DNA from 2 places in the Ralstonia sp. OTU4908 genome. Region 2 is predicted to be linked to the other one. Evidence: predicted binding sites of a transcription regulator. Region 2 holds the regulator's gene; the other holds the start of a gene.

Region 1 (16,084 bases), on a different contig from region 2:
ACCCCGATGTGACGCCCCGCGATGCGCGCCGGCTCGTCTACAACAAATGCCCCGTGCAGGTTGGCCTGCCGCTCCGCACGATCCAGTGTGGCTTGCGCGACGTTATCGCGCACACGATGCAGAGCCCCGGCGTGGGCCGGAACGTCCAATCGGCGCGCCAGCCGGCGGGCAATCTCCCACGCCTGGTTGTAACCGCGCGAGCGCAGCCGGGCGGGTGAAAGCGGCACCGGCAGCAGCACGTCCGGCAAATCCCCCGAAGCCGTGGCGATGGCGTTGCCTAATTGTGCTGCCAGCCAATCTGCCAATGGCAATTGCGCCCGAAATTTCAATCCAGTGACAAGGCGGTCGAGCGGCCAGGCGTAGTCGGCAATGACGACGGTCGCGTCAAAGTCGGGCGCGCCGGCCAGGCAGGCGCGGCAATGCTGGCCGACGTGGGGAGACTCCAGCGCAATGGCACATTGGACGCAACGCCGCCTGTACAGATGCGGGGCTAAATCGGCCGCGCAGCCGCCGCACACTAGGTCGCCTTGAACCGCGCCGCACAGTGCGCAGGCGCACGGAAGCAAGTGGCGCAGACTGGCGCGAAACCATGCCGATAACGCGTGTTTATGCATGCAAAAAGCCGCTATCCAAGCCGATTTGGGGCTTCTGCGCTATCAGACGGCGCCTCGAACGGTGGGCCGGTATACTTGGCGACCGCAGTGTTCCGCCCCGCCTTGTCGATGTCTGATCCCGTCCTTGCTCGCCCTGCCGCCTTACGGCGCGCCTTCGATCGCCGCGCCGCGCGTTTCGCCGACGTGGATTTTTTGCTGCGCGAAGTGGGCAGTCGCATGCAGGACCGGCTCTCCTATATCAAGGCCACCCCTGCGCGCGCGCTGGATTTGGGCTGCGGCCTGGGACAAGGCCTAGCGGTACTGCGCGCGCAATATCCGGATGCGCAGATCTGCGGTGTCGACTGGTCGTCCGCGATGTTGGCCCAGGCGCAGAAACTCGACCCGCAGCGCACCGACGCCGGATGGCTCGGCAGACTGCTGAAGAAGCGGCCGGTCTTTGATTTCGCCCAGGCGGACTTCCGAGCGCTGCCCTTTGCCGGCGCATCGTTCGACCTGCTGTGGTCGAATCTCGCGCTGCACTGGGACCCGGCGCCGCACGCCATCTTCCCGGAATGGCACCGCATCACCACGGAAGGCGGCCTGCTGATGTTCAGCTTGTTCGGTCCCGATACCTTGCGCGAGCTGCGAAGCGCCCTGGCCGGCATCGACGAGGGCGTCCATACGCTGCGCTTTGTCGACATGCATGACATTGGCGACATGCTGGTGCACAGCCGCTGGTCCACGCCCGTCATGGACATGGAGCAGATCACCATCACCTACGAAACGCCCCAGGCGTTGCTGGCCGATGTGCATTTGCTCGGCTGCATGGCCGGCTTGACGGACGAAGCCGGCCGCAGCCTCGCCGGCCCCGGTCTGCACACGCCCCGCTGGCGCCAGCGGCTATTCGACGCACTTGATGCGCAGCGCAATCCCGTCGGCGTGATTCCACTCACCTTCGAAATCGTTTACGGCCATGCCTGGAAGCTTGCGCCGCCCCAGCGACAGGCGCTGGACGACCAGGGCAGGGCGATGATCCCCGTCGATCAGATCGGTCGCAAACCGCGCGCCTGAAGCGCTTTTAGTGCGGGAACGGCATTGGCTCCGCATTGTCAAGCCGGGACTTGCATAAAGGCGCTTTGCCTTGTTCGGGGTCAATCGCGGCCATATAATGCGCCAGTTTGTCGCAGCAGTCCCCCAAAGGCCTATCCCGTTTTTTGCCACGGGCGAACCGTTCGGGTATGCATCCGAGGCAGGAGTGGTTCAATGCACGACATTGAAACTGCGCTCCACCCAGCATGCGGCGTCCACATCTCGGAAGCGCCGCGCAAGAACTGGCTCATGAAGCGAAACTGCTCGCTTTCAACCCGCCAGCTGGGCTGGTCCATCCCCTTGGTCGTCATTTCCCCGATCGTGATCGCTTGGTTTTCTGCGTGGCAACGCGCGTGACTGGTGCCGCCTGATGCGGGGCTGGAGGTCGCGATTCTCGGATGGGCATTGCTGTACTATGCCCGCCACGCCTCCGATTACGTGCAAGTCAGGCTGGAGATGGCAGGCGCGTGATCTGGCAGGTCAGTCTGGCGGCGCAAGCTTGCGGACGAGCTTTCCCGGTGTTTGGGACACGGGCAACCAACCCAGGTCTCATGAGCCGCGCACCGGGGCAGAGTGGAATCTGTCAATTGGGTAGATAAAAAATGAAAATGTTGAATAAGACATTGGCAAGTTTGCTGGCGGCAGGCTCCCTCCTCGCCCTCAGTCAAACGGCCCTGGCAGTGGAAGACATGCCGGGCGGCCCCGCAGTGCGGCAACTCAATCTCGCGCCACCGGTCACCAAGATCGCCGCCGAGATCCATTGGCTGCACTGGATGATGCTGATCATCTGTATCGTGATCTTCATCGGTGTGTTCGGGGTGATGTTCTACTCCATTTTCAAGCACCGTAAGTCGGTCGGCCACAAACCGGCGACGTTCCACGAAAGCACCACGGTTGAAATCATCTGGACCATTGTGCCGTTCCTGATCGTGATCGGGATGGCGCTGCCGGCCACCAAGGCCGTGGTCGCAATGAAGGACACCACCAATTCCGACCTCACCATCAAAGCCACCGGCTACCAGTGGAAGTGGGGTTACGACTATCTGAAGGGCGAAGGCGAGGGCATCTCGTTCCTCTCCACGCTCACCACGCCGCGCGACCAGATCAACAACCAGGCGCCCAAGTCGAACACGTACCTGATCGAAGTCGACAACGAGCTGGTCGTGCCGGTCAACCGCAAGGTGCGCATCGTCACGACCGCCAACGACGTGATCCACTCGTGGATGATCCCGGCGTTCGGCGTGAAGCAGGATGCGATTCCGGGCTTCGTGCGCGACGCATGGTTCAAGGCCGAGAAGGTGGGCATCTATCGCGGGCAGTGCGCTGAGCTTTGCGGCAAGGAACACGCCTTCATGCCGATCGTCGTGCGTGTGCTCTCGCAGGACGACTACACCAAGTGGGTCGACGGCAAGAAGAAGGAAATGGCCGCGAAGGCCGATGACCCGAACAAGACCTACACGCTGGAAGAGCTGAAGTCGCGCGGCGAGAAGGTCTACACCGCCAACTGCGCGGTGTGCCACCAGCCGAACGGCAAGGGTGGTGGTCCGTTCCCGGCGCTCGATGGTTCGAAGATCGCCAATGGCCCGCTGGCCGACCACGTTGGCATCGTGCTGCACGGCAAGGGCGCCATGCCGCCCTGGGCTTCGGCGCTGAACGATGTCGAAATCGCTGCCGTCGTAACCTACGAGCGCAACAACTGGGGCAACCATACCGGTGACCTGCTGCAGCCGACGCAAGTGAAGGATGCGCGCGGCGGCAAGATGCCCGAAGGTGGGGCTGCCAAGACCGCTGCAACTGAATCCGCCGGTAAGGTGGCGTCCAAACAAGCGAATGCGGCCGAAGACCGCAACGCTGGCTGATTGATCGTCTGCGTGACGAACCGAACCTAGGAGTTCCTCGATGAGCACCGCTGTTACGCACCCGCAAGATCACGCGCACGGTCACGGAGACGACCACGCGCACGACCATCCGCACGGCTGGCGCCGTTGGCTGTTCGCGACCAACCACAAGGACATCGGTACGCTGTACCTGCTGTTCTCTTTCATGATGCTGCTCTCGGGCGGCACGCTGGCCCTGCTGATCCGCCTTGAGCTGTTCCAGCCCGGCCTGCAATTCTTCCATCCGGAGCTGTTCAACCAGTTCACCACGCTGCACGGCCTGATCATGGTGTTCGGCGCCATCATGCCGGCCTTCGTGGGCTTTGCGAACTGGATGATCCCGCTGCAGGTGGGTGCGTCCGACATGGCCTTCGCGCGGATGAACAACTTCAGCTTCTGGTTGCTGCCGCCTGCGGCGCTGCTGCTGGTGGGCTCGTTCTTCGCACCGGGCGGCGCCACGGCGGCCGGCTGGACGCTCTATGCGCCGCTGTCGGTGCAGATGGGCCCCGGCATGGACATGGCGATCTTCGCGATCCACATCATGGGCGCATCGTCGATCATGGGCGCGATCAACATCATCGTGACCATCCTCAACATGCGCGCGCCCGGCATGACGCTGATGAAGATGCCCATGTTCTGCTGGACGTGGCTCATCACGGCATACCTGCTGATCGCCGTGATGCCGGTGCTGGCGGGGGCGATCACCATGGTGCTGACCGACCGCCACTTCGGCACGAGCTTCTTCTCCGCAGCAGGCGGCGGTGATCCGGTGATGTACCAGCACATCTTCTGGTTCTTCGGACACCCCGAGGTGTACATCATGATCTTGCCGGCGTTCGGCATCATCAGCCAGATCGTGCCGGCCTTCGCGCGCAAGCCCCTGTTCGGCTACAGCTCGATGGTGTACGCCACGGCGTCGATCGCCATCCTGTCGTTCATCGTGTGGGCGCACCACATGTTCACGACCGGCATGCCCGTCACTGGTCAGCTGTTCTTCATGTACGCGACGATGCTGATCGCGGTGCCGACCGGCGTGAAGATCTTCAACTGGGTGGCCACGATGTGGCGCGGCTCGATGACGTTCGAGACGCCGATGCTGTTTGCCATTGGCTTCATTTTCGTGTTCACGGTGGGCGGCTTCACGGGCCTGATCCTGGCCGTAGCCCCGATCGATATCCAGCTGCAGGACACGTATTACGTGGTGGCGCACTTCCACTACGTGCTGGTGGCCGGCTCGCTGTTCGCGCTGTTCGCGGGCTTCTACTACTGGGGTCCGAAGTGGTCGGGCTACATGTACAGCGAGACACGCGGCAAGATCCACTTCTGGGGTTCGATGATCACCTTCAACCTCACGTTCTTCCCGATGCACTTCCTGGGCCTGGCCGGTATGCCGCGCCGCTATGCGGATTACCCGCAGCAGTTCGCCGATTTCAACGCCGTCGCGTCGATCGGTGCACTGGGTTTCGGCTTGATGCAGGTGTATTTCTTCTTCTTCGTGGTGCTGCCGTCGTACCGCGGTGGCGAGAAGGCCGCCGACAAGCCGTGGGATGGCGCGGAAGGCCTGGAGTGGACCGTGCCGTCGCCGGCACCGTTCCACACCTTTGAAGAACCACCGCACGTGAAGTAATGCAGGTGTCGCGGGGCAGGCGAGTGCCAGCTCCGCGATCCTCCGGACAACGATGTCGAATCCAGAAAAAAGCCCAACGCCCGAGCAACGCGCTGCCAACCGTCGCCTGGGATTCATCCTCGGCACGATCGCGCTGGTTTTCTTTCTGGGTGTGATTTTCAAGCGCGTGGTGTTCGGCGGCTAGCCGGGCAAGCGACGCGCTGGTCGCTGAACCGAGATTTCGCGAGACCTCTATGAGCCACACACCGGCGCAGCCGGATCCGACCCAAAACGACAAAGCGCTGGAGCGCGGTCTGAACCGCTCGATGCTCGGCAAGCTGGCCGTCGTGGTCGTGATCATGTTTGGCTTCGGCTACGCGATGGTGCCGCTGTACAAGAAGATCTGCGAGATCACGAACATCAACGTGCTGAACACGCGTGATGAGGACGGCGGCGCGCTGCGCAACTCGCAGGTCGACAAGACGCGCACCATCACGGTGGAATTCGATTCGAACAGCCAGGGGCCGTTCCGCTTCCGCCCGGTCAAGAACAGCATGGATGTGCACCCCGGCGAGATCAGCCAGATCGTCTACGAGGTGGTGAACAAGGAGGGGCGTACGGTCGAGGCCCAGGCCATCCCGAGTTACGCGCCCAAGCAGGCAACCGAGTTCTTCAAGAAGATCGAGTGCTTCTGTTTCAAGCAGCAGACGCTGACGGCCAACGAGTCACGCGAGATGCCGGTGGTGTTTGTGATTGATCCGGATCTTCCCAAGGACGTGAAGACGATCACTCTGTCCTACACTTTCTTTGAAATCCACGCGCCGTCGGTCATTGCGCCGGCGATGCCGAACAAGGGAACGTGAGGACATGGACGACCTGAAGGAAGCGACCAAGCGGCGCGCATCATTCGCACAGACGATGAAGGCGGTGTTCTGGTCCTTCTTCGGGGTGCGCAAAGGCCGCGATCACGACCGTGACATGGCGCAGTTGAATCCGGTGCACGTGATTATCGCGGGCATTTTGGCGGCGATCATGTTCATCGTCGTGCTGCTGTTGATCGTGCGGGCAGTTGTCGGTTGACGGTTCAGAAGGTTGAGGAGACGGCCCTGCAGCACGGGCCGGGCAACATCGAGTGGATTCTTAAAAAAATAGAGCTGGAGAAAAAGAGATGAGTGCGAATCGAGCAAACGCTCCGTACTACTTCGTGCCCGGGCCCTCGCGGCATCCGATTACGGCAAGCCTCGGCCTGCTGATCGTGCTGTTGAGCTCCGCTGCATGGGTGAATGCCCAGCCGTGGGCCCCGTGGACGTTCCTGGTCGGCCTGCTGTGGTTCCTCTTTGTGCTGCGCGCGTGGTTTGCGGACGCCATCTCTGAATCCGAGACCGGCAAGTACGGCGACCGCGTGGATGCCTCGTTCCGCTGGTCGATGAGCTGGTTCATCTTCTCGGAAGTGATGTTCTTCGCGGCGTTCTTCGGCGCGCTGTTCTATGCCCGAACGATCGCCATGCCGTGGCTGGGCGATCTGAACAACAAGCTGCTGTGGCCCGACTTCAACGCGCTGTGGCCGAACGCCGGACCGGCCGGCACGGTAGCGCCCTTCACAACGATGGGGCCGTGGCCGATTCCGACGATCAACACGGCGCTGCTGCTGACTTCTGGCGTGACTCTCACGTGGGCACACCATGCGCTGCGTGAAGGCAAGCGTGCCCAGGTCATCCAGGGCCTGCTGCTGACGATCCTCCTGGGCTTCACGTTCATGGGCTTCCAGGCGTTCGAATACATCCACGCCTATCACGAACTGAACCTGAAGCTGACCTCGGGCATCTACGGTTCAACGTTCTTCTTGCTGACGGGCTTCCACGGCTTCCACGTGACCATGGGCGCCATCATGCTGTCGGTGGTGCTGGGGCGTGTGATCAAGGGCCACTTCACGCCGGAACATCACTTCGCTTTTGAAGGCGCTGCGTGGTACTGGCACTTCGTGGACGTGGTGTGGCTCGGCTTGTACGTGGTGGTGTACTGGCTGTAAGACAGCATCGGGTGGGGGCGGCGAAGCGTCGCTCCCCGACCTGGCCAATGGCCGGCGACGACAATGCCGCAGACGGGACACCGCTGCGGCGTTTTCGCTTTTCTGGACTGACTGAATTGACTCGGGCTATTGGCCGAAGCGGATGCCGGTGCTGTGGATCCACCCCAGCCGGTTCGCGACGAAGATGAAGATGAACAGCGCGATCGAGAAACCGACGCGGAACATCAAGGATCGCACGGTCCGGTTGCTGTGGCCCTTGTCGCGCATCAGGAAGAACAGCGCGGAGGCAAGGCTCCCGAGGATCAGCAGAAACGCAATGGCAACGACGATGCGCATGGAGGGCTGCCGGTTGGGCAATGACGGGTTGGAAATGGCTGCCGGGCATTATCTCACCGAGGCCGCGCAATGACCGAGCGCGTACCGATGCGACGCTGGTTTGCGCCTGTGCCGATGTTGGCAGGTGTGGCGCTGATTGCGCTGACGTGCTCGCTGGGGCGTTGGCAGCTTTCGCGTGCGCACGAGCGCATCGAGCGCCAGGCCCGCATCATGGCGCTGGAAAATGCGCCCGCCCAGCGCATCACAGCGCAGCCCGTGACAGCAGATTCAGTAATGTACAGGCCGGTGCTGCTGCGTGGAACGTTCGACGTGGCGCACACGGTGCTGCTCGAGAACCGCCCGCACGTCACCAACGACGTATCGCGCCCGGGTTTCGAGGTGCTCATCCCGCTGAGGCTGGAAGGTGCGGGCGGGCGCGCCGTGTTGGTCGATCGAGGCTGGCTGCCGCGTGATCCGGTGGACCGCACGCGCATCGCGCCGTACACCACGCCGGCGGGCGAAGTGCAGGTCGAGGGGATGGCGGTGCCGCATGCCAGCCGGGTCTTCAGTCTGGGCAGCAAGGACGGCGCGGATGAAGTCGGCCAGCGACTTAGGCAGAATATCGACCTCGACGCTTTCTCGCGCGAAATCGGCGTGCCGCTCCAACCGTTCGTGGTGCAGCAGCAGTCCGACGTGGAGGAAGGCCTGTTGCGCGATTGGCCGCGCGCAGATCTGGGCGCCGAGCGCAATTACGGCTACGCGTTCCAATGGTTTGCGATGGCGGCGGCAGTGCTTGGGCTGATGGTCTTTTACAGCGTGCGGCGTTATCGCCGCTTGGCGGGCCGCTCCGAGCCCGCCTGAATACGAACTTGCGTTGCGGCCTAGTGCCGCAGCTGAATGTATTGGGAATCACATGGTGAATCAGGAATCTGCACCCGGCGCGCCCGGCACACTCGGGGCGTCCGAAGACCCGCGCATCGACGCGCGCACGCGCCGCGGCCGCTTGATGATGCTGTTCCTGCTGCTGGTGTGCGCCTCTCCGGTGATCGCGTCGTACCTTGCGTATTACGTCTTCACCCCGGCCGGCGGCAAGGCGGCGTATGGCGCGCTGGTCGATCCGCAGCGCCCTGTGCCGACCGGCCTGATGGTGCAGGACGAGCACGGCGCTGAAGTGCCGCTTGCCAGCCTCAAGGGCAAATGGCTGATGGTGTCCGTGGATGGCAGCGCTTGCGACGACAACTGCGCGCGCAAGCTGTTCACCATGCGCCAGCTGCGCATCGGCCAGGGCCCGGACCGCGACCGCATCGTCCCTGTCTGGCTAGTGACCGACCGGGGGGAGATCGACCCGCGCCTCATCAAGGCTTACAACGACGATTACGGTGCCGTGCGCTTCCTGCGCGCGCCCGATCTGCCTAAGAACTGGCTTGCCGACGGCAAGACGCCGCCCACAGACCACCTCTTCCTGGTCGATCCGCTCGGCAACCTGATGATGCAGTTCCCGAAAGATCCAGACCCGAAGAAGGTGCGCGCAGATATGACGCGGCTTTTGAAGTATTCGCGCATCGGATAAGCCATGCTGCTGCAACTTGCTTCCATTGGCATCCTGATCGCGCTGATCCCACTCTGTTACGTGCTGGTCAAAGGGGATCGCAACAAGTATCGCAAGCTGGTGTGGATCACCGCTTTCCTCACGCTGGACTTGATCATGTTCGGCAGCTTCACGCGTCTGACGGATTCAGGCCTCGGTTGCCCGGATTGGCCGGGCTGCTACGGCACCTCCAACCCGTTCCACGCCCGTGAAGACATCCATGCTGCACAGGCCGCCATGCCGAGCGGCCCCGTCACCTGGATGAAAGCGTGGATCGAGATGACGCACCGCTACTTCGCGCTTGCGTTGGGCGTGCTGATCATCACGCTGGTGGTGCTGGCGTGGGTCAAGCGCAAGGAACTGAAGCAGTCTCCCTGGTACGCGACGGCGGTGCTGGCGCTGGTGTGTGTGCAAGGCGCCTTTGGTGCGTGGACGGTCACGCTCAAGCTGCAGCCGGCCATCGTGGTGACGCACTTGCTGCTCGGCATGTCGCTGCTGGCCGCGCTGATCTGGCTCGGCTGCAAGAACGACGCGCCGCGTGCGGTCGATGAGCGCGGCGCCTCGTTGCGCATGGCGGCGGCCATCGGGCTCGTGCTGCTCGTTGTGCAGATTGCCCTGGGTGGCTGGGTCAGCACGAACTACGCTGTGCTGGCCTGTACCGATTTTCCGCTGTGCAACGGCCAGTGGGTTCCGCCGATGGACTTTGCGCACGGCTTCACGTTCTGGCGCCAGCTCGGCAAGACCGCCAGCGGCGATTTCATCTCGCACGACGCGCTGGTCGCCATCCATTGGACGCACCGCGTGTTTGCAGTCGTTGTGCTGAGCTACCTGGCGTGGCTCAGTGCGCGCGCACGTCGCATTGGCGGCCTCGGCCGGGTTGCGACGGTGCTGCTCGTTGTGCTGGCCGTGCAATTGGCGACCGGGCTTTCGAACATCGTGCTGGGGTGGCCGCTGCTGGCCGCCGTGGCGCACAACGGCGGCGCGGCCGTGCTGCTGTTGCTGATGGTGCGTCTGCATTACCTGATCGGGCTCGCGCAGGCGCGGGCGCCGATGCCTGTGGCGGCTGCCGTCGTCTGAATGCCGTCTGACCGTTTTTTATGAATACCGTGGCAACCCCAACAACTTCCACTCAACTTCCTGGCTGGCGGACGACCGCATCGCAGTATGCGGCGCTGACCAAGCCGCGCGTCACGCAGCTCGCCGTGTTCTGCGCCGTGATCGGCATGTTCCTGGCCACGCCGGGCATGGTCCCGTGGTCGGTACTGATCGGCGGCGCGGTCGGCATCTGGCTGTTCGCCGGCGCTGCTTTCGCCATCAACTGCCTGGTCGAGCGCAAGATCGATGCAATGATGCGCCGCACGGCCTGGCGCCCGTCGGCAAGCGGTGAACTGGGCACGCGGCAGATCCTGGTGTTCTCGGTGGTGCTGGGCGGCGCGGGCATGTGGACGCTGCACGTATTCGCCAACGACCTCACGATGTGGCTGACGTTCGCCACCTTCATCGGCTACGCGATCATCTACACACTGCTGCTCAAGCCCGCCACGCCACAGAACATTGTCATCGGCGGCCTCTCGGGCGCGATGCCTCCGGCGCTGGGCTGGGCGGCCGTGGCCAACAGCGTGCCGGCCGAGGCGTGGATCCTGGTGCTCATCATCTTTACCTGGACGCCGCCGCACTTCTGGGCACTCGCGCTGTACCGCCGCGCCGACTACGCCAAGTCGGGCCTGCCGATGCTGCCGATCACGCACGGCGAGAAATACACGCTACTGCACATCCTGCTGTACACGCTCATCATGATTGCCGCGACCATCCTGCCGTTCGTCTACGGCATGAGCGGCTACATCTACCTGGTGACCGCGCTGGTGCTGGGCTTCGGCTTCCTCTCGTATGCGTGGCGCATGTACCGCAAGTATTCCGACGCACTGGCGCAGAAGACTTTCCGCTACTCGATCATCTATCTGTCGATTTTGTTTGCCGCGCTGCTGGTGGACCACTACTTCAAGTTCGGGCCGGCGCTCACGCAAAGCGCGGCGCTGTGACGCACAGGGGCGCCAGCAGGCATGTGCCGTTGGCGTTACGCTAGGCGGTCTGTTTCCAACACGATGACCATGCTCTCTTTCCGACACTTCCGCGCCGCGCTGTTCGCCATGCTGGCCGTCGCCGTGCTGGCGCTCGCGGCGTGCAGCGACAAGCCCGCCTTCAAGAACCTCGACATCACCGGATCCAAAAGCTTCGGCACCGATTTCTCGTTGACCGATCACACCGGCAAGCGCCGCACGCTCGAAGATTTCCGCGGCAAGGTCGTCGTCATGTTTTTCGGTTACACGCATTGCCCCGATGTCTGCCCGACCACGCTGGCTGAGCTGCGCGCCGTGATGGATACCCTCGGCAAAGACGCCGACCGCGTCCAGGTCCTGTTCGTCACCGTCGACCCGGAGCGCGATACGCAAGACCTGCTGGCCAAGTACGTGCCCGCATTCGATCCGCGCTTCATCGGCCTGCGTCCGGCCAATGAGGCAGAACTGAAGAAGGTCGCGTCCGACTTCAAGGTGTTCTACAGCAAGGTGCCGGGCAGCTCGCCCGACAACTACACCATGGACCACTCCGCCGGCAGCTACATGTTTGATCCAAAGGGCAACCTGCGCTTGTTCATCAAGCACGGCCAGGGGCCTGAGCCGATTGCACACGATATCAAGCAACTGCTGGCCGACTGATCTCCGGCTGCCGCCCAAAGAAAAAGCCCGCCAACCTGGCGGGCTTTTTTATGGCGAGGCGGCAGCTTAGGCAAAAGCCTGCAGCGCACCCTTCATCTTCTTCATCGCGGCCGATTCGATCTGGCGAATGCGCTCAGCCGACACGCCAAACTCGTCGGCCAGCTCGTGCAGCGTCGAGCCACCCGATCCATCGTCGTTCACGTTCAGCCAGCGGGCTTCGATGATGCGGCGGCTGCGGTCATCCAGCTTGGCGAGGGCGGCTTCAATGCCTTCGCTTTGCATGCGGTCGTTGCTGCGCGCTTCGATCACGCGGGTCGGCTCGTTGTGCGTATCAGCCAGGTAGGCGATGGGGGCGTACGACTCTTCGCCGTCGTCCATCTGGCCTTCCAGCGCGATGTCGCCGCCCGAGAGACGGGTCTCCATCTCGCGCACTTCCGTGCCCTTGACGTTGAGTTCGGCCGCTACCGCGTCGATCTCGTCCGACGTGAAGGTCGCCTGCGCATCCTGCTTGTGGCTGCGCAGGTTGAAGAACAGCTTGCGCTGGGCCTTGGTGGTGGCCACCTTCACCATGCGCCAGTTCTTCAAGATGTACTCGTGCATCTCGGCCTTGATCCAGTGCATCGCGTACGAAACGAGACGCACGCCCTGATCGGGGTCGAAGCGCTTGACAGCCTTCATCAGGCCGATGTTGCCTTCCTGGATGAGGTCGGCATGCGGCAGGCCGTAGCCCAGGTAGCCGCGCGCAATCGACACCACCAGACGCAGGTGCGAGAGCACCAGGCGGCGGGCGGCATCAAGATTGTCGTTGTCGCGATATTCGCGGGCCAGGCGTTGTTCTTCTTCAGCCGACAGCATTGGCACACGGTTGACGCTCTGGATATAAGCGTCGATGTTGCCCAGGTTGCCGGGGAACGCCAGCGCCCATCCATTGCCGGCGTTGCCGGACGGCTGGGTGGCGATTGCGGAAACGGTATTCACGGGGATGACTGCGTTCACTCAGGACTCCTGTCGAAATCCAGTGGAGGTTTGGAAAGGCATCTTAGCACTCCGACCGGAAGAGTGCTAATAGGACATTTTTGCCTGTTTGATAGTTCCCGTAAATCGTCGGGGTTACTTGATAGCGTGATGTTTGCGCCGCAGCAATAGGAGCAGCGCACCCATTCATAGACCGTCGCTGACGGCATCGGTTCTCGACTACGCCGCCGTGTTTCGACCGCGAGACTTGGCCCAGTAAAGTGCGCGATCCGCTTCCCGTAGAGCGGTGTCGGGTTCACGTACTTCGGGGCCGGGACAGGCAACACCGACGCTCGTGGTGACGTGCAGGATCGTGTCGCCCCGCAGGGTGATGGGCGGGCGGATTGCACCGACGATTTTCTGAGCGGTGTGCAGCGCATCATCCGGGGCGTCGATGGGGTCCAGCAGGATGATGAATTCGTCACCTGCGAGGCGGGCGACGGTGTCGCTGCGGCGCACGGCGCGTTGAAGCCGGTGCGCGACTTCCACCAGCACTGCATCGCCGGCGGCGTGGCCGTAGGTGTCGTTGATGTGCTTGAAGTGGTCGACGTCCAGGTACAGCACCCCCAACGGCGCAGGCAGCCGCTGACGGCGCTCCAGCGCTGCGCGCAGCCGCTCGTACAGCTCATAACGGTTAGGCAGGCCCGTCAGCGCATCAAAGCGCGCCATGCGGGAAAGCTCCATCTCGCTGCGCTTGGCTTCGGTCACGTCCTGCACGAAGGCGTAGAAACCGCAGCGGCCGTCCTGCGCTTCTCCGGCATCGGGGACGAGTTGGCCCCGGAGGTGTCGTGTGCGGCTGCGCAGACCGCTGGCAGACGGTCTTTCGTACCACGGCGCGGTGATCTCGAATTGGACCGATTCTCCTCGCTGGGCGCGCGCGAGATACGGTGCGATCAGCGCGTACGTGCTCGGCGTGAAGACCCGTTCCGGCGTCTGGCCACAAACTTCCTCCGGGGTGCGCTGCAGCCAACGTGCGTGCGTGACGTTGCAGAAGGTGAAGACGCCATCCGGGTTGATGTGCGAGACCAGCAGCGGCGCGTTGTCGAGCACCAGCTTGAGCGCCCGTTCACTGCGCGCCAGAGCCAGCTCGGCAGTGGTGCGGGACGTCAGATCCTGCAGCACGGAGAAATAGCCCCGAAGTGTGCCGCGATCGTCGTAGTCAGGAAAGTAATGACCGCTCAGGTAGCGGGGCACGCCGGTGCGCATCGACTGGATCTCGAATTGCACCGGGTACCCGGCCAGCACCTCGGTCATGTAAGGCAGCAGCGTGCGATAGTCCTCGGGGGCGTAGATGTCGCGCACGTGGTGATCGAGCATCTCGTCCTCGCGGCGGCCGAAGGCTTCGAGCAGGGTGCGGCTGGCAAAGCGGACGATGCCGTCGGAGTCGACGTAGCTGAGCTGCGCGGGCACGTTGTCGGCCACTAGGCGCAGTTGTTCGCGGCTCGCGCGCAGGGCATCACGGCGGCGTTCCAGGCTTTCGTTTGCGGTGCGCAGCGCGCGTTCGGACGCGGCCAGCCGGTTGGCAAACGGCCGCACCGTCAGACGGATGACCAGCACGCTGGCGATCATCAGGCACAGCATGAAGGCGCCGAGCCGCTCGAACTGCACGCGCATCGGGGCGTACAGCTCGGCGCTCGCGATCTTGCTGATCAGCGCCAGGCCCGTGTGGCCGATGGGCGTGTAGCTGAACGATGTCGGCATGCCGTGGATGTCCTGCCACTGGCCGTAGCCTGCCTCGCCCGATAGCGCCAGGCGCGACGGCAGCGGCCGGCGGTCGACCGTAAGAGCCGGCAACTCGAACACGTACGCATCGAAGCGCTGCGGAAACGACATGGCGCGGCCGCGCACATCAAAGCCCGACATCGCCAGCGTTTCGGTCTTTCCGATGCCGCGCTCGTTGGCGTAGCGCGCGGTCATGTGGGCGAGCGGTTGCTCTGCGACCAGCAAGCCGATCTGCATGCCGTCTGCCATGACAGGCGTTTCTGTGCGCATGGCAAATCCGTGTACCCATTGCAGCGTGACGCGCTCGGGCGCGAGGCCGGCGTGCAGCCGAATCGACAGCTCGGGCTCAAGCGTTTGCGTGCCGAGACTGACGATGCCCTCTCCCGCCAGCGTACGCAGTTGCAGGTACGAGTACCCTTGCTGGCGATACGCCTGCAGCGCGCTCTCGCTGCGCAGGCGCGCCGCATTGTCGGTGGGATGGCGCAGCACTTCCTGGATGTGCGTGGCGGCGGCCACCAGGCGCGGGTTTTCCGCGCGCATGGCCAGCAGTTGATCGAACTCTTCTGCGTAGCTGGAGAGCGCCCGCGCCCGCGCGGTGCCGAATGTCAGGCCGACGCTGTCCACCTGGATGATGAACGCCGTGATGGTCGCTCCCAGGCCTGCAAGTACCACGCAGCCGCCGCTGATCCACACGATGGTGTCTTCCGGCGACAAGCGTAGGCGCAACACGCCCGGCTGCCGGACTACCGCAACGCACAGCACGCCCATGACCACCAGCAGCGTGCAGATGGCCGCTACGTCCGAGGCGCGCCACACCAACCACGCCGGGTACAGATATTCGAGCGCCATGGCGCGGCCAAGCAGGTCGCCCGCGCAGAGCAGCATCGCCAGGCCGACCAAGCCCCAGAACCACCGCGCGCGGTGCGGTTTGCGCAACGTCGGCACAAGGCTCAGGGCCGTCGCCGATGCGGCCATCGCCAGCGCGTGGCTGGGGTGCATGCCGCCGATCCATCCGGTCACCCATTGGCGGTCCAGCCATGTGTGCACGCCCGGAAAGTCCAGCCCGAGCGGCCAACCCGTGATCATTTCGGCCAGCCGCAGCATGGACAGCACTGCCACCACGCCGCCCAGCCCCCGGGCCACCGGATCTGCCCAGCGCACATTCGGCCGTACCGTCCCGACCAGCAGCGCAGCCAGCCCCGCGCCAAGCAGGGTCAGGTTGACGCCGGTGGCGAACACGATCAGCAGCCGATCGCTACCGAGCTTCACTGCCCACGGCCAATGCCGCAGCCAGCCGACCATCACGGTCAGCCCAACAAGGACGAGGAGGAAGCCGATGCCGCCGGCAATGGCGACAAGCGGCCGGCGAGGAACCATGCAGGTAACGCGTAAGCGGGGCGGTTTCTGGGCGGATGTCTTCTAACCGGAAGATCGGCTGAAAACCGCGCCGCTTGAGCGTTTCCACCCCAATGGGTGGGCCGAATTGCCATGTCTGCAATGTCGAGTGATCGAAGCGCCCGTGAAAGCGATGCGCGAC
Region 2 (16,084 bases):
TTATCAGATGCGCGAGGGCGACAACGCGGCGTGGGTGTGGGAACACCAGGCGCTCACGCGTGCACGTTTCTGCGCGGGCGATGCGGAAATCGGCGAACGCTTCGAGGCGTTGCGTACCGCCGTGTTGCGCCAGGCGCGCCAGCCCGGCCCTCTGCGCGACGAGATCGTGGCGATGCGCGAGCGCGTGGCGGAAGGCCATGCAAATCCGACGGGGCTGTTTGACCTCAAGCACGATCGCGGCGGCATGGTCGATATCGAATTCACCGTGCAGTTCCTGGTGCTGCTGCACAGCGCAGCGCATGCCGAGCTGACCCGCAACAAGGGCAACATTGCGCTGCTGCACATGGCCGGCGAACTGGGGTTGATTAACGCGACGGCGGCCGCGCGGGTGGCCGATGCCTATCGGGACTTCCGCGCGCGCCAGCACAAGTTGCGGCTCGATGGGCAATCCGTGGCGCGCGTACCGGTCGGCACGTGCGCGCACGAGGCGGCCCACGTGCGCGCGTTGTGGACCGAGGTGTTCGGGCCTGCGCAATGACTGCGTATCCGCACACGTTGCGCACCTGGGGCGCGTGCGCCGGTGTGGCTGCGCTGTCGGCGGCGTTTTCGTTCGTGCCGTGGCTGTACGCGGTCGGGCTGTATCAACGCGAGACCGTGCGCGCGGGGCAGTGGTGGCGCATCGTGACCGCCATGTGGGTGCATCTGGATACGTGGCATTGGCTGGCGGATGCAATGGCCGCGGTGGGGCTCATCCTGCTGCTGGCGCGCGTGCTGCGACCGCAAGCCATCGTTGGAGCGCTGGTGGTGTGCGGCGTGCTCGTACAGATCGCTTTGCTCACTCAGCCGACGGTGCAGTGGTACGGCGGGCTCTCTGGCGCGCTGCATGGTCTGGCGGCGTGGGGCGGGCTGCGGCTGCTGAAACCGTCCACGAGCGATGTCGAGGATCACTTTTCACGCTGGATTGGCGTGGCGCTGTGTGTGGGCGTGCTGGCGAAGGTGTGGCTCGAGCAATCGTGGCTGTCGCCCATCGCCTATGACCCGCACTGGGGGTTTGGCGTGGTGCGCATCGCTCATGCGTTTGGTGCGGTGAGCGGATTGCTGGTGTGGGTGCTGGGGGAGTGGGCTCTTCGCAGACAATCGGCTGCATAGGTGAGCAGCGGAACGCCGGAGGGGTCAAAGCAGGAGGGGGGAAATACCCGCGTCCAATGAAGACGCGGGCCGAAAGTACAAATAGGCTTACTTAGCGCGACGCCGACGACCGGCCAAACCGGCGGCCAGCAGCAATGCTGCGCCGGCCAGACCGATGGCGCCACCGCCACCGCCGCCGCTGGAGGTCGCAGCAGGCGGGGTGGTGGTGCCGGTGCTGGCTGCTGCAGTGACGGTCACGTTCGTGGTATCCGTGGCGGTCGCGCCGGTGTTGCTCGTCAACGTGACGTTGAAGGCGTAGGTGCCTGCCGCGGACGGCGTGAATGTGGCGGTGTAATTGCCGTTGCTATCGGGGCCGGCAGTCGTAAGGCTGACGGATGGCCCAGAAGTCTGCGCCCACTGCACGCTCGTGATGGTGTTGACGAGGCCTGCACTGCCGGTCGCTGTGAGCGTGACCGCATTGTTTGTAACCACCGTGCTTGCCGACGTCGACGCGTGCACAGTCGGATTGCCCTTCGCCAGGGCAACGGCGGCACCCGCATCCAGCATACCGGCGCCGCAGACGCCCGTATGCGTTGCGCAGTACGTGCCCGCTGGGAACGGGCGAGCCGATTGTTTGAGAACGGTCGCAATCTGATCCGGCGTCAGGGCACTGTTGACCGACAGCATCAAAGCAGCAACGCCTGCCACATGTGGCGTGGCCATCGAAGTACCGGCTTCGCCCGAGTAGCCGGGGGAACCGGCACTGGTGGTGCCAGTGTTCGAGAGCGACGCGATCAGAGCCCCCAAACCGTTGACCACGGAACCATTGCCGCCGCCAGGAGCGCTCAGCGTGGTACCCGTCCCCACGTTGGCGTAGGTCGCCTTGTCGCCCTCCAGCGTATGGGCCGTGACGGCGATGGTTCCCGTGCAGTTGGCCGGCGAATCGATCGCCGAAGCACTCTCGTTGCCAGTAGCGACCACGATCACTGCACCGCGGTTGCGCGCGTTGGTGATGGCGGTTTGCATAGGTACGTCACAACTTCCGGTGCCGCCCAGGCTCATGTTGATGACCTTGGCCGGTGTCGGGTTGATGCTGGGGGAGATGCGGGCCACGACACCGCCGCTTGCCCACGTAACCGCATCGATGATGTCCGACTCGGCGCCGCCGCAGCGGCCGAGCGCGCGTGCCATCTGGACACCAACGCCCGGGGCAATGCCTGCGACGCGAGTCCCGCTGTGCTGCGCAGCGACGAGGCCCGTCACAAAGGTGCCGTGCCACGAACTATTGGAGGGCGTCGCACCGTTACAAACCGTCGGGTTGTTGGTGATGTCCGTAGCGGTGATCGCGTCGCCCGGGTCCGTCCCGATGCTGTCGCCCGAGTTGTTTCTGAACGTATTGGTGATGAAGTTGGAACCGGTGTTTATCTTGGCGCCCGTGAGGTCGGCATGGCTCAGGATGCCGGTGTCGACGATCGCGACATTGACCGTATTCGACCCGGTGGTCGTGTCCCACGCGGTCGTCAGGTTCGCTCCGCCCGCAGCAGTTCCGCTCGCCGGCTGCAACGGGCCACTGGAATTCGGGATGGTGGTGATCGTTGCGTTCGTGGCCATCAGGTTCCATTGGGAACTGAACCATGTAGCCGAAGGTGTGAAGGCCGGGCGCAGGATGCGGTCAGGCGCAACATATTCGAACTGGCCGGTCGCGGCCATGCGCTGCGCCACGGCTTGGGCGTCATCAAGCGTCATGGTGCTAGGCAGCGTCACCACATGGGCGCCACCGGACATGGCACGCTTGTAAGTCACCGGCAACTGTGCCGCCGCCGACCAGCGTTGCACGGTCGCAACGTCGACGCGCATAGTGCGCTCGTCTGGTTCTGCGGATTGCAATTGGAGCGTGCCATTGACGCCGCTCTTTTCCTTGACGATCAGCTGCGACACCCACTGTGTCTGAACGCCTGCGTTTGCTGTCCCGCCGCCCGCCAGCGCCGGCGCAGCTTGATACGAAACCAGCCCGAGCGCAACCAGCGCGCGGACGATACCCCCCTGGGCAATCGACTTCATGGAGTGAACCTGTTGTTGTAGAAAAAGGAGGCGAAATTATCGCAACAATCGCGCCTTTCCTTGTTTAAACAGGCTAACTGCGTTGTTTAGTAATTTTTATATCTATCCGAAATCGCACGTGCAGTAAAACCAATCAACGTAACCGGCCAAGAGCCGCGTCCCGCGCGGCGTTACGCGCGAAAAGCGGAGGCGCCTTTTTGGAGGCGCGGGCGCTTAATGCGCCTCAATGCGGCTTTAGGCGACGGCGACCACCGGCCATGCCAGCCGCCAGCAGCAGGGAGGCACCGGCCAGCGGAATGACACCACCGCCACCGCTGCTAGTACCCCCGGTCGACCCCCCCGACCCCGTCGTGCCACTGCCCGCGCCAGCCGGGGCCGTGTTCTGGGCATAGCTGACGGCACCGGCGGTATCCAGCAGGCCTGCGCCGCAGATGCCGGTGTTCACAGCGCAGAAGGTGCCGCCCGGATGCGGTCGCGCGGTCTGCTTCAGCCCGGCTAGTACCTGCGCGTTCGACAACTGGGGTTGCACGCTCAGCATCAGCGCTATAGTGCCGGCGGCTTCCGGTGTCGAGAAACTTGTACCTGCCACCGACTTGACCGTGGGGTTGCCGACGCTTTGGGTGCCATCGTTGGAGTCGGCCTTGATCACGGAAACGGGCTCCGCACAAGTCGCGGGATTTGTCGTTGTGACGACCTTCGAGTTGCCGCAGCCACCCCCCGGCGCGGACAGCGCCACCTGCGGCCCCACGTTCGCGTAGCTGGCGTTCTCGCCGCTGTCGACGTGCGCGGTGACGGCGATCGCTCCTGAGCAATTGGCCGGTGCATCAACGGTCTGCGCGGCTTCGTTGCCGGCAGCAGCTACGACGATGGTGCCGCGTGCGGCCAACTGATTCACTGCGTCTTGTTCTGCGGCCGAACATTGGCCAACGCTGCCCAAGCTCACGTTCACAACACGCGCCGGGTTGGCGTTGGCCGGCACGCCAGACACGTTGATGCCGCCCGCCCACAACATGCCGTCGACGGTGTCCGACAGCAGCGCACCGCACTTGCCCGACACGCGCACCGGCACGATCGGCGTGTTCCAGCCGACCCCCGCGATATCGAGCGCATTGTTTGTCTGGGCGGCGAGCACGCTGCTGACCTCGGTGCCGTGCCAGCTACTCGCAGGCGGATTGCTAATGTCATTGGTCGTGCAGCCGGAAATCTTGGGAACGTCAGCTGACGTAACGATGTCGCCTAGGTCGTGCGCGTCCGTTCCTCGGCCAAAGGAGTTACCCGCGCGCGCCGGGTCCGAGATGAAGTTGTAGCCCGGCAGGATCTTGGGGGACAGATCGGGGTGATCGGTGTAGCCGGTATCGACCACCGCCACCACGATGCCCGTCGAGCCCTGCGTGATGCTCCATGCCGCGGCCGCGTTGATGCCGCCCGGCACCAGCGCCGGCGCGGCCAGGTTGTTCTGCGTGGCGAACAGCGGATCGTTCGGAACGGTGTTGGGCCGCAGGATGCGATCGGGCACCACATAGGCCACGCGGGCGTCCTTCGCGATCTTGTCGACGGTGGCTTGGATGCTGGCGGCATCGGTCAGGCCGGTGCGCATAAGCTGCGCGTTGGTGCCCAGCGTGCGCTTGACCTGCAGCGTGCTACCCGCGGCCTGCGCGACCGACAGCAAGCGGTTGCTCGCCTCGCTGGCCGAGAGCGTCTTGCGCGTGCCGCTCGTGTCGTCGCGCCATTTGATGATCAGGTCACCTGTGTATTGCGGCTGCGGTGTGGCAGCTGTGGCGATTTGACTGCTAGCCACCCAGGCAACACAGGCAAGGCTGACGCCTGCGCGGAGCCAAGACTTCAACCGGAAGAGGGAGGGGTTCATCGGCACGTGCTCCGTGGTGTCTCGTTGTCATGAGAAACGTCGTCACGATGTGATCGTTGACACACCGTTACACAAAACCAAAGGTAGCACGCGACTCGCCCGCCTGGTGTGGTGGCGATGGCCGATCACGTTTGCGAGCGGAAAAGAGCCGGTCTGTGCGCCGCAACCGAAGCAGAATACGGGCCGGGCGAGGGGATGTGAAGCTGGAAACCGGACGCCAGACGGCGCCCGATGATTCACAGTGTGGAGCGGTCTTGCTGCGGTTCAGCGTTGGATCTTCACGACGCGGTCCGGGTCGGCCGAAGCGATGCCGGGCGTGCTGCGCAACGCTGCCACCGCGCCATCCAGCGTGGCCGATGCATCGCCCGAACTGGCGCGCACCACCCAGAACCCGCCCGACATCGGCCGTACCACGGCAAACGCCAGCCGTGGCGTTGCGCGTGCGCCGGCAGCATCCAGCAGGCCTTGCACGGTGGCAGACGACGTGGTCGGCGTGCTCAGGCCGACGATGACGTCGCCCAGACTGTGCGCAGCCGACACGGAAGCCGGCGGCTGGGTGTTGGCCGAGGCGGGGTCCATGGCAGGCGGCTTGCCCGGATCAATCGCCGGCACGGACTTGCACGCGGCCAGCAGGCACAGGCCGAGCGCCACGGCCAGCCCAGGTTTTGCAGACGACAACAGCGAGCGAGGACGGGTAGCCGGTTGGATCGTGCGGGCCATGCGGGCCATGAAGTTCTCCTTGGATTCGTTGGGCGATTGCGTCGGGTGCAGCCGGAACCTTCGTGCCAACGACGGCAGCGATGATTCCGGTATAGGCGATCACTGGGCCACGCGGCGGGATTTCCGCGCCGAGGGTTCTGGTGCCGATTGTGCACGGCCTGCGGCGAGCATTTCGTCCGCATGGCGGCGCGTCGTGTCGGTGAGGGACGCCCCGCCCAGCATGCGGGCGATCTCGTCCACGCGGCCCGTAGCGTCCAGCACCACGAGGTCGGATCGCGTGCTGCCGGCCACCGTCTGCTTGGCGACCTGAATGTGGTGGTTGGCCAGCGCGGCCACCTGCGGCAGGTGCGTAACGCACAGCACCTGGCGGCGCATGCCGAGTTCGCGCAGGCGTCGTCCCACGACTTCGGCCACTGCACCGCCGATGCCGGAATCGACTTCGTCGAAGATGAGCGTGGGCGTCGGGCTCGCCTCGCTGGCGATCACCGAGATGGCCAGGCTGATCCGCGCCAGTTCGCCGCCCGAGGCGACCTTCGCCAGCGGCCGCGGTGAAACACCCGCATGCCCGGCAACGAGGAATTCGACCTGCTCCAGCCCCGCCGCGCCGCCGTGTTCCAGCGCGTGCAGCGCGATGTCAAAGCGCCCACCGGCCATAGAGAGGCCTTGCATGGCGCCGGTCACCGCGTCCGCCAGCTCGCGCGCGGCCTTGGCGCGGTCGCGCGACACCGCTTGCGCGACCGACATATATGCGGCGTGCGTTTGCGCTTCCTGGGCTTGCAGCGCATCCAGATCGGACGCGGCTTGCAGTGCAGCGAGTTGCGCCTGGCGCTCCGCCAGTTCAGCCGGCAGCGTTTCAGGCGCGACGCGGTATTTGCGCGCCATCGTGTGCAGGGCCTGCATGCGCGCGTCGACTTCGGCCAGGCGGTCCGGATCCAGTTCCGCGCGATCGGCATAGCGAGCGAGCGTATGCACCGCTTCCTGAATCTGCACCTCGGCCGGCTCCAGCGCGGCCAGCACATCGGCAAGCGCCGGATCGATCTCGGCCAGTTCACGCAGCGTATGGAGCGTCGTGCCCAGCTGCGTGAGCACCGCACCCTCCGATTCGGACAAACCATCGAGCGCCGCGCGCGTGCCTTCGATCAGGCTGGCGGCGTGCGACAGGCGATGGTGCTCGGCCTGGACTTCTTCCCACTCGCCGGGTTGGGGGCCAAGTTTCTGCAATTCGTTGACCTGCCATTCGATGCGCTCGCGCTCGAGCTGGGCTTCGCGCGACTGCTGCTCGGCGGCTTCGCGTGCGCGCACCACGGCGTGCCACTCGCGGTAGCGCTCGCCGACCACGCGCACAGCGCCTTCCAGGCCTGCGTGGGCATCGAGCAGGCTGCGCTGCGCATCCGCCTTGAGCAGCAGTTGATGCGCATGCTGGCCGTGAATGTCGACCAGTTGCTCGCCCACTTCGCGCAGCTGTGCGAGCGTGACGGCCGCGCCGTTGATGAAGGCTTTGCTGCGGCCTGCGGCATCGACTGTGCGGCGCAGCAGGATCACGCCCTCGTCGTCATGCAGTTCATGCGCTTCCAGCCATGCAGCTACATGCGGATGCACGTCGAACTCGGCGGTGATGTCGGCGCGCGGCGCGCCTTCGCGTACGACGGCCGCATCGGCGCGCTCGCCCAGCGTGAGTGCAAGCGCGTCGATCAGGATGGATTTGCCCGCGCCCGTCTCGCCCGTGAACACGGTGAAACCGTCGGCCAGATCAAGATCCAGCGCGTGAACGATGACGAAATCGCGGATGGTGAGGCTGCGCAGCATGGAAGCGGTGAGCGTGGGGTTTTAGAAGCTGCTCATGGTTCGTAGCGAGCGGCTCGAGGTTGAAGCGAGAAGCGCAGCCGTACACGCGTACGGCGAGCATCGCAGGTTCAAGATCGGGCCGCGCAGCAGGATCATGGGCAGGTTCCTAGAGCCGGTTGTCTTCGGTAGGGTACTCGTGCCAGTGCAGCTTCTTGCGCAGCGTGGCGTAGTAGTTGTAGCCGATCGGGTGCAGCAGCCGCACCGTGCGCTCGGAGCGGCGCACCACGATGCGGTCGCCGGGCAGCAGCGACGTGAGCGACTGCATGTCAAAGTTGACGCTGGCATCGCGCCCGCTGGTGACCTGGATGACCACCTCCGCGTCTTGCGGAATGACGATCGGCCGGTTCGACAGGGAGTGCGGCGCGATGGGCACCAGCACCAGACCCGAGAGCGCCGGATGCAGGATCGGCCCGCCAGCAGACAGCGCATACGCCGTCGAGCCGGTCGGCGTCGAGACGATCAAGCCGTCCGAACGCTGGTTGTACATGAAGAAGCCGTCGACGGACACGGCCAGTTCCACCATCCCCGAGGTGCCGGAGCGGTTGACCACCACGTCGTTGAAGGCGAGGGCCGAGAAGATGACTTCGTCGTCGCGCACGACCTGGGCCTGCAGCAGCGTCCGGGTTTCGGCCTCGTAGCGGCCCGCCAACATGTCGGGCAGCACGGTGTGCACGTCGTCGAACGGGATGTCGGTCATGAAGCCGAGCCGCCCGTGGTTGACGCCGATCACGGGGACGCTGGCGCCGGCCAGGTGACGCCCGATGCCGAGCAGCGTGCCGTCGCCGCCGAGCACGACGGCCACATCAGCGTGGCGCGCCATCTCTTCGGGCGGCAGGGCGGGGTAGTCCTGGACGCCGATGTTGAGTGCCGTTTCGCGCTCGAACACAATGTCATGCCCGCGCCCGGCGATGCACGACGCCAGCTCCATGAGCGGGCCGGCAATGTTGGCGGCCGAATACCGGCCGACCAGCGCAACGGTCTTGAAAGGCGAGACAGGCGAGGTGGCGGGAGCTCGCGGGGCCACGGCGGACGGGGAAGTCGACATGCGCGCATTACACCATATCGATATGACCGTCGCCACGTTAGCGCGTGTTTCGTGGAGAAACGCCGACATCACCCGCAGGCGGGCGCCGATTTTGCGTAAAATTGACGAATCATGGACAAGCGCGCCACCATCCTCCTCAAGACCCTGATCGAACGGTATATCGCCGAGGGCCAGCCCGTGGGCTCCCGCACCTTGTCGAAGTATTCGGGGCTCGATCTGTCGCCGGCCACCATCCGTAATGTGATGTCTGACCTGGAAGAGATGGGCTTCATTGCCAGCCCGCATACTTCGGCCGGCCGCGTGCCGACGCCGCGCGGCTACCGCCTCTTTGTCGATACGATGCTGACCGCCAGCCCGCTGGACGTGCTGAGCACGCAAGACCGCATGGCGCAGCAGATGGTTGGCGCGATTGCCGAGCAGGTGCGCACGCAGCTGGCCTCGCATGGGTCGGAATCGTCGCAGCGGGTGATTGCGGCCGCGGCGCAAACCTTGTCCAACCTCTCGCAGTTTGCCGGCATCGTGATGACGCCGCGGCGCACGCATGCATTCCGGCAGATCGAATTCCTGCGCCTCTCGGAGTCGCGCATCCTGCTCATTGTCGTCACGCCCGAAGGCGACGTGCAGAACCGGATCATCCATACCGATACACCCTACACTCCGTCCCAGCTGGTGGAAGCGGCCAACTACATCAACGCGCATTACGGCGGCCAGACGTTCGACGCGGTGCGCGAAAGCCTGCGGGGTGAACTCTCTGCCCTGCAGGCCGACATGACCGCGCTGATGCAGGCGGCCGTGGAGGCGGGCAGCAGTGCCGTGTCGGAAGAGGATCCGGTCGTCATTTCGGGTGAGCGCAAGCTGCTGGAGGTGGAAGACCTGTCTTCGTCCATGGACAAGCTGCGCCGGCTCTTTGCCGTGTTCGAGCAGAAGACCGGCCTGCTGCAACTGCTCGACGTATCCAGCCGCGCCGAGGGCGTGCAGATCTTCATCGGCGGCGAAAGCAGCCTCGTCCCGCACGAAGATATGGCCGTCATCACCGCACCGTACGAGGTGGACGGCAAGATCGTCGGCACGCTCGGCGTGATCGGGCCGATGCGCATGGCATATGAGCGCGTGATCCCGATCGTGGATATCACGGCCAAGCTGCTGTCCAGCACACTCAGCCAATATTGATCTAACGGTTGTTCTGTCTGCGAGCTGCATAAGCTCAGCCGATTTTCTTCGACGACAGGCCACGCTGCCGTCTCTCACAATCGACTCCGGCGCATGTGCGCGATTCTTTTCTGCCGGAGTCTTTCATGGCTGGTTCTTCCTTCTCCCGTTTGCTGGCTGCAGCGATGTCTGCGGCCATTTCGTTCGCCTTGTTTGGCGCTGCTCCTGCACGTGCGGCCGACCGCGAGGTTGTCATCGCCTATCAGGACATGGTGCTGCCCTGGCGCTACGCCCAAGCCACGGGCGAGGTCGAGCGTGCCACCGGCTATAAGGTGACGTACCGCCAGCTCGCCAGCGGTGCCGACGTGGTGCGCGCCATCGCCTCGGGTTCCGTGCAGGTCGGCGAAGCGGGCTCCAGCCCGATTGCGGCCGGCGTGTCGCAGGGCGTGGACCTGTCGCTGTTCTGGATTCTCGACAACATCAACGATGCGGAAGCGCTGGTTGCCCGCAACGGCAGCGGCGTGTCGCGCGTGGCGGACCTGAAGGGCAAGACCTTGGGCGTGCCGTATGTGTCGACCTCGCATTTCCATGCGCTGGTCGCGCTGCAACAAGCCGGGCTCGAGCCGCGCGACGTGAAGGTCGTGAACCTGCGTCCGCAGGAGTTGTCGGCCGCGTGGGACCGGGGCGATGTCGATGCCGCCTTTATCTGGGATCCGGTACTCGCCAAGGTAAAGAAGACCGGTACGGTGCTGACCACCTCCGGCAAGATCGCCGCCGCCACCGGCAAGTCGACCTTCGATGGCTTCGTGGCGGACCGCAAGTTTGCGCGTGACCATGCCGAGTTCATCGCCAAGTTTGTCGAAGTACTGGCCAAGGCCGATGCGGCCTATCGCGACAACAAGGCCGCGTGGACGGCGACATCGCCGCAGGTGGCAGCCGTGGCCAAGACGTCGGGCGCGACGGCGGCGGATGTGCCGGCAAGTCTTGCGCTGTATGCCTTCCCGGATGCGGCGGAGCAGGCTTCCAAGCGCTGGCTGGGCGGCGGCGCGCAGTCGGGCGCGGCTCAATCCCTGCTGGCCACGGCGCAGTTCTTGAAGACGCAGGGCACGATCCAGACGGTGCTGCCGGACTACGCTGCCACCATCGACTCACGGTTTGTCCAACGTGCGGCCAACGCTGCCAACAAGGGCGTCGCCACCGCAGCGCGATGAGCCGCATCGATGTGCGCGGCCTGGGCGTCGACTACATCGACGCGCACGGCCGCACCACCCGCGCGCTGGCCGGTGTGGATTTGTCGATCGACGCCGGCGAATTCGTCGTTGCCCTGGGCGCCTCCGGCTGCGGCAAGACCACGCTGCTGAACTGCCTCGCGGGTTTTGTTGCCCCCACGTCGGGCCAGATCCTGCTGGACGACCGCGAAGTCGATGGCCCCGGCGCGGACCGCGGCGTGGTGTTCCAGCGCTATGGGCTCATGCCGTGGCTGAACGTGCGTGACAACGTGGCGCTTGGCCTCAAGCTGCGCGGTGTCGACCGCAAGACGCGCCATGCGCGTGCGCTGGAGTTGCTCGGGCTGGTGGGCCTGGAAGCGCATGCCGCATCGCCCGTCTACGCGTTGTCAGGCGGCATGCAGCAACGCGTTGGCATTGCCCGTGCGCTGGCCACCGAGCCCCGCGTGCTGCTGATGGACGAACCGATGGGCGCGCTCGACGCGTTCACGCGCGAGACCATGCAGACGCTGGTGCTCGACGTCTGGCAACGCACCGGCACGACCGTCTTCTTCATCACCCACGACGTGGAGGAGGCGCTGTTCCTGGCGACGCGCCTGATCGTGATGTCGCCATCGCCGGGGCGCATCGTGCAGACATTCGATTTGCCGTTCTCGCGGCAGGCTCTGGCAGGCGGGGACGCCCGCGCGGTGAAATCGTCGCCGGAATTCATTGCCTGGCGCGAGCGTGTGCTGGCGCTGATTCACCATGCGCCCGAGGCGCTGCTCGCATGAGCGCGCTCGAAACTGCCGTGCAGCAGCGCACCTCTGCCGATGCAGCGCCGCCCACCAGCAAGCCTGTGCGCAAGCTGCGCGGCTATCGTTTGCCGGGGGAAGGCAGCGCATTCGGGCTCAGCGTGTTGTCGGTGATTACGCTGCTCGTGCTCTGGTGGGCGGCCACCACCTTCCATTGGGTGCCGCCGTTGTTCCTGCCCTCACCGCAGGCCGTGGGGCGCGCATTCATCGATGCCTGGCATGGCGATATTCAAGGCGGCCAGCCGCTGGCCGCACATCTTGGCTGGAGTGCGCTACGCGTGTTCGGCGCGTTTGCTCTGGCCGCCGTGACGGCCATTCCGATCGGCCTCGCGATGGGTGTCTCCCGCACCGCGCGCGGCTTGCTGGACCCGCCCATCGAGTTCTATCGCCCGCTGCCGCCGCTGGCATACCTGCCGCTCGTGGTCATCTGGCTGGGCATTGATGAGCGCGCGAAGATTGTCGTCATCTATCTTGCCTGCTTCGCACCGATTGCCATGGCCGCGCGTGCCGGCGTGCGCAGCGCCACGCTTGAGCAGATCAACGCCGCGTATGCGCTGGGCGCGAGCTTCACGCAGGTGGTGCGGCATGTGATCCTGCCGGCGGCGCTGCCCGAGATCCTGACCGGCTTGCGCATCGCCATCGGCTTCGGCTGGACCACGCTGGTGGCGGCGGAAATGGTGGCGGCCACCGTGGGCGTGGGGCAGATGGTGCTCAATGCGTCGAGCTTTCTGCGCACCGACCTCGTGGTGATGGGCATCGTGCTGATCGGCGCGATTGCATGGGCGTTCGACTTGGCCATGCGCGCCATCGAAGCGCGCGTGGTGCCCTGGAAGGGCCGCAGCTAGCCGCGACTCAGAAGCTGCCCGTGAACTGATAACGCCCGCCGGGATGCCACATGGTCGCCACCGAGGCGACCTGGCCCTGCGACAGCGTTTTCCGCCGCAGCATCAGGCAGGGCTCGCGCACGTCCATGTGCAGCATCTCCGCAATCTCGCGCGGCGGCAGGCGCGCCTCGATGCCGTAATCCACGCCCTGCAACGGGGCGGCACGCATCAGGTAGGCGTTGGGCGTGGTCTGCGTGAAATCCTGCTCCATGTATTCGGGCGCCAACGCCGCGTTGACCCAACGGTCTTCTACCTGGATCGGCAGGTCGTTTTCAAAATGCACGATCAGTGAATGGAAGAGTACGCGGCCTGCTGGCACGCCAAACGAAGCCGCCATTGCCTCGTTGGCGCGGGCACGCTCCAACTTGTGCAGTTCGGCGCGATGCTGATGACCGCGCGCTGCAATTTCCTCGGCGATGTTGCGGATCGCCACCAGCGTCGCCTGGTACTTCTGCTGCGCGACGAACGTTCCCAGCCCCTGCACGCGCGTGAGGATCTGCTCGGCGGTCAACTCACGCAGCGCGCGATTGACCGTCATGCGCGACACGCCAAAGGTCTGCGCGAGCGTCGTCTCCCCCGGAATCATTTCCCCTTCCTGCCACTCCCCGCTGCGAATGCGCGTGAGGATGTCTTCCTTGATGCGCTGGAAGGCGGGCGTGCTGGCGGACGGGTCGTGTGACATGGGCGTGGCTTGCAGTGCGGTGGTGGCCGCGGATGTGATGTGCGGATGGCGGTCATCATCAGGGTTTGCTCTTAGCTTGTAAAGTTTTCTTGCCTAAGTTGTATATACAACATAAGATGCGCTCCATGACAAAGGAGTTCGCAGGAGACCTCACATGAACGCCCCGACCAACGCTGCCCACCTGACCAACGACCCGCGCTACGACGCCTCGCGTGAAATCCGCGCCCCCCGCGGCACCGAACTGCACTGCAAGAGCTGGCTGACCGAAGCGGCCTATCGCATGCTGCAGAACAACCTCGACCCCGATGTGGCCGAGAACCCCAAGCACCTCGTCGTCTACGGCGGCATTGGCCGCGCCGCGCGCGACTGGGCCTGCTTCGACAAGATTCTGGAAACGCTGCGCGAGCTGAACGACGACGAATCGCTGCTCGTGCAATCGGGCAAGCCGGTGGGCGTGTTCAAGACCCACCCGGATGCACCGCGCGTCTTGATCGCCAACTCCAACCTGGTGCCCAAGTGGGCGAACTGGGAACACTTCAACGAGCTGGATCGCAAGGGGCTGTTCATGTACGGCCAGATGACTGCCGGCAGCTGGATCTACATCGGCAGCCAGGGCATCGTGCAGGGCACGTACGAGACGTTTGCCGAAGCCGGCCGCCAACATTACGACGGCAAGCTGGCCGGCAAGTGGATCCTGACCGCAGGCCTGGGCGGCATGGGCGGCGCCCAGCCGCTGGCCGCGACGCTGGCCGGCGCCGTGTCGCTGAACATCGAATGCCAGCAATCGAGCATCGATTTCCGCCTGCGTACGCGCTACCTCGACAAGCAGGCCAAGGACATCGACGACGCATTCAACCTGATTCGCCACCATTGCGAGCGCGGCGAGGCCGTGTCCATCGGTCTGCTCGGCAATGCGGCGGAAATCCTGCCGGAGCTGGTCAAGCGCGCCCGCGCCGGGGGCCTGAAGCCGGATCTGGTGACCGACCAGACCTCGGCGCATGATCTGGTCAACGGCTACCTGCCGATGGGCTGGACGGTCGAGCAATGGCGTGCTGCGCAACGGGACCCGTCGCAGCACGCCCGCCTGACCGACGAGGCCGCCAAGTCGTGCGCCGTGCACGTGCAGGCCATGCTGGATTTCCAGGCCATGGGCATTCCGACCGTCGACTACGGCAACAACATCCGGCAGGTGGCGTTCGACCAGGGCGTGAAGAACGCCTTCGACTTCCCGGGTTTTGTGCCGGCCTACATCCGTCCGCTGTTCTGCGAGGGCAAGGGCCCGTTCCGCTGGGTGGCACTGTCGGGCGATCCGGAAGATATCTACAAGACCGACGCCAAGATCAAGGAACTCTTCCCGCACAACACGCACGTGCATCGCTGGCTCGACATGGCGCGTGATCGCATCGCCTTCCAGGGCCTGCCCGCGCGCATCTGCTGGCTGGGCTTGGGCGAACGTCACCTGGCCGGTCTGGCTTTCAACGAGATGGTCAAGAATGGCGAGCTGAAGGCGCCGATCGTGATCGGCCGCGATCACCTCGACACCGGCTCGGTGGCCAGCCCCAACCGCGAAACCGAAGCCATGCGCGACGGCACCGACGCCGTGTCGGACTGGCCGCTGCTCAACGCGCTGCTCAACACCGCCGGCGGCGCGACCTGGGTGTCGCTGCACCATGGCGGCGGTGTCGGCATGGGCTATTCGCAACACTCGGGCGTGGTGATCGTCGCCGACGGCACCGACGCGGCCGCCAAGCGCCTGGGCCGTGTGCTCGTCAATGATTCCGGCTCGGGCGTCATGCGCCATGCGGATGCCGGCTACGAAACCGCAATCGCCTGCGCCAAGCGCAACGGTTTGAACCTGCCGATGATCGGCTAAGTTAAAGACATCCCTCGCATTGCTATGAACACCATGACCACGCCCCCCATCATCACGTTGCAGCCGGGCGAAATTTACTTTGCCGACCTGCGTCGCGTATGGCTCGCACCCACGCCTGTTGCGCTGTCGGGCGATTGCGCGGCCGCCATCGAAGCCTCGGCAGCCACCGTGCAGGCCATCGTTGCCAAGGGCGATCCGGCCTACGGCATCAATACCGGATTCGGCCTGCTGGCCAAGACGCAGATCCCCACGCACGAGCTGGAGCGCCTGCAACGCAACCTGATCCTCTCGCACGCCGTCGGCACGGGTGAAGACCTCAGCGACAACGTCGCGCGGCTGGTGCTGCTGATGAAGGCAGCGAGCTTGGCGCGCGGCTACTCCGGCGTGCGCCGTGTCGTGATCGATACGCTGCTGGCACTGCTGAACGCTGGCATCGTGCCGTGCATTCCGTCCAAGGGTTCGGTGGGCGCGTCGGGCGATCTGGCGCCGCTGGCGCACATGACGCTGGCCCTGCTGGGCGCGGGCGATGTGCGGGTGAACGGCGTACGCACGCCGGCACGTGCGGCATTGGCTGCCGCGGGCATCGAACCGATTGCGCTGGCCGCCAAGGAAGGCCTGGCGCTCATCAACGGCACGCAGGTGTCGACCGCGCTGGCGCTCAACGGTCTGTTCCTGGCCGAGCGACTGCTGCAAGCCGCTACGGTGTCGGGTGCGTTGTCGGTGGATGCTGCCAAGGGCAGCGATGCGCCGTTCGACCCGCGCGTGCACACCGTGCGTGGCCAAGCCGGTCAGATCGCCACCGCGGCCGTG

The links. Region 2 encodes HrcA, which represses chaperone genes, less so after heat shock. Its sites were predicted from a motif close to TTAGCACTCNNNNNNNNNGAGTGCTAA; they were not measured.
Region 1: a site for HrcA is predicted at 12,851-12,877, ahead of rpoH (RNA polymerase sigma factor RpoH). Genes of this name have one in related genera too.

The regions. Positions count from the first base shown of each region.
Region 1 is NZ_JASATD010000040.1:2,535-18,618, reverse strand. Features, by position in the region: gene AAHM38_RS21870 (ComF family protein) at 1-614, opposite strand, end outside; gene AAHM38_RS21865 (methyltransferase domain-containing protein) at 723-1,664, shown strand; gene AAHM38_RS21860 (hypothetical protein) at 1,857-2,039, shown strand; gene coxB (cytochrome c oxidase subunit II) at 2,285-3,541, shown strand; gene ctaD (cytochrome c oxidase subunit I) at 3,582-5,186, shown strand; gene AAHM38_RS21845 (cytochrome oxidase small assembly protein) at 5,239-5,370, shown strand; gene AAHM38_RS21840 (cytochrome c oxidase assembly protein) at 5,420-6,028, shown strand; gene AAHM38_RS21835 (DUF2970 domain-containing protein) at 6,033-6,245, shown strand; gene AAHM38_RS21830 (cytochrome c oxidase subunit 3) at 6,334-7,194, shown strand; gene AAHM38_RS21825 (twin transmembrane helix small protein) at 7,321-7,530, opposite strand; gene AAHM38_RS21820 (SURF1 family protein) at 7,600-8,370, shown strand; gene AAHM38_RS21815 (SCO family protein) at 8,423-9,079, shown strand; gene AAHM38_RS21810 (COX15/CtaA family protein) at 9,083-10,174, shown strand; gene cyoE (heme o synthase) at 10,195-11,136, shown strand; gene AAHM38_RS21800 (SCO family protein) at 11,206-11,811, shown strand; gene rpoH (RNA polymerase sigma factor RpoH) at 11,878-12,771, opposite strand; gene AAHM38_RS21790 (sensor domain-containing diguanylate cyclase) at 13,006-15,924, opposite strand.
Region 2 is NZ_JASATD010000004.1:165,613-181,696, forward strand. Features, by position in the region: gene glnE (bifunctional [glutamate--ammonia ligase]-adenylyl-L-tyrosine phosphorylase/[glutamate--ammonia-ligase] adenylyltransferase) at 1-538, shown strand, start outside; gene rrtA (rhombosortase) at 535-1,149, shown strand; gene AAHM38_RS05645 (S8 family serine peptidase) at 1,237-3,189, opposite strand; gene AAHM38_RS05650 (S8 family peptidase) at 3,413-5,056, opposite strand; gene AAHM38_RS05655 (hypothetical protein) at 5,321-5,785, opposite strand; gene recN (DNA repair protein RecN) at 5,876-7,582, opposite strand; gene AAHM38_RS05665 (NAD kinase) at 7,728-8,666, opposite strand; gene hrcA (heat-inducible transcriptional repressor HrcA) at 8,778-9,836, shown strand; gene tauA (taurine ABC transporter substrate-binding protein) at 9,962-11,026, shown strand; gene AAHM38_RS05680 (taurine ABC transporter ATP-binding protein) at 11,023-11,814, shown strand; gene AAHM38_RS05685 (ABC transporter permease subunit) at 11,811-12,680, shown strand; gene hutC (histidine utilization repressor) at 12,688-13,401, opposite strand; gene hutU (urocanate hydratase) at 13,556-15,274, shown strand; gene hutH (histidine ammonia-lyase) at 15,299-16,084, shown strand, end outside.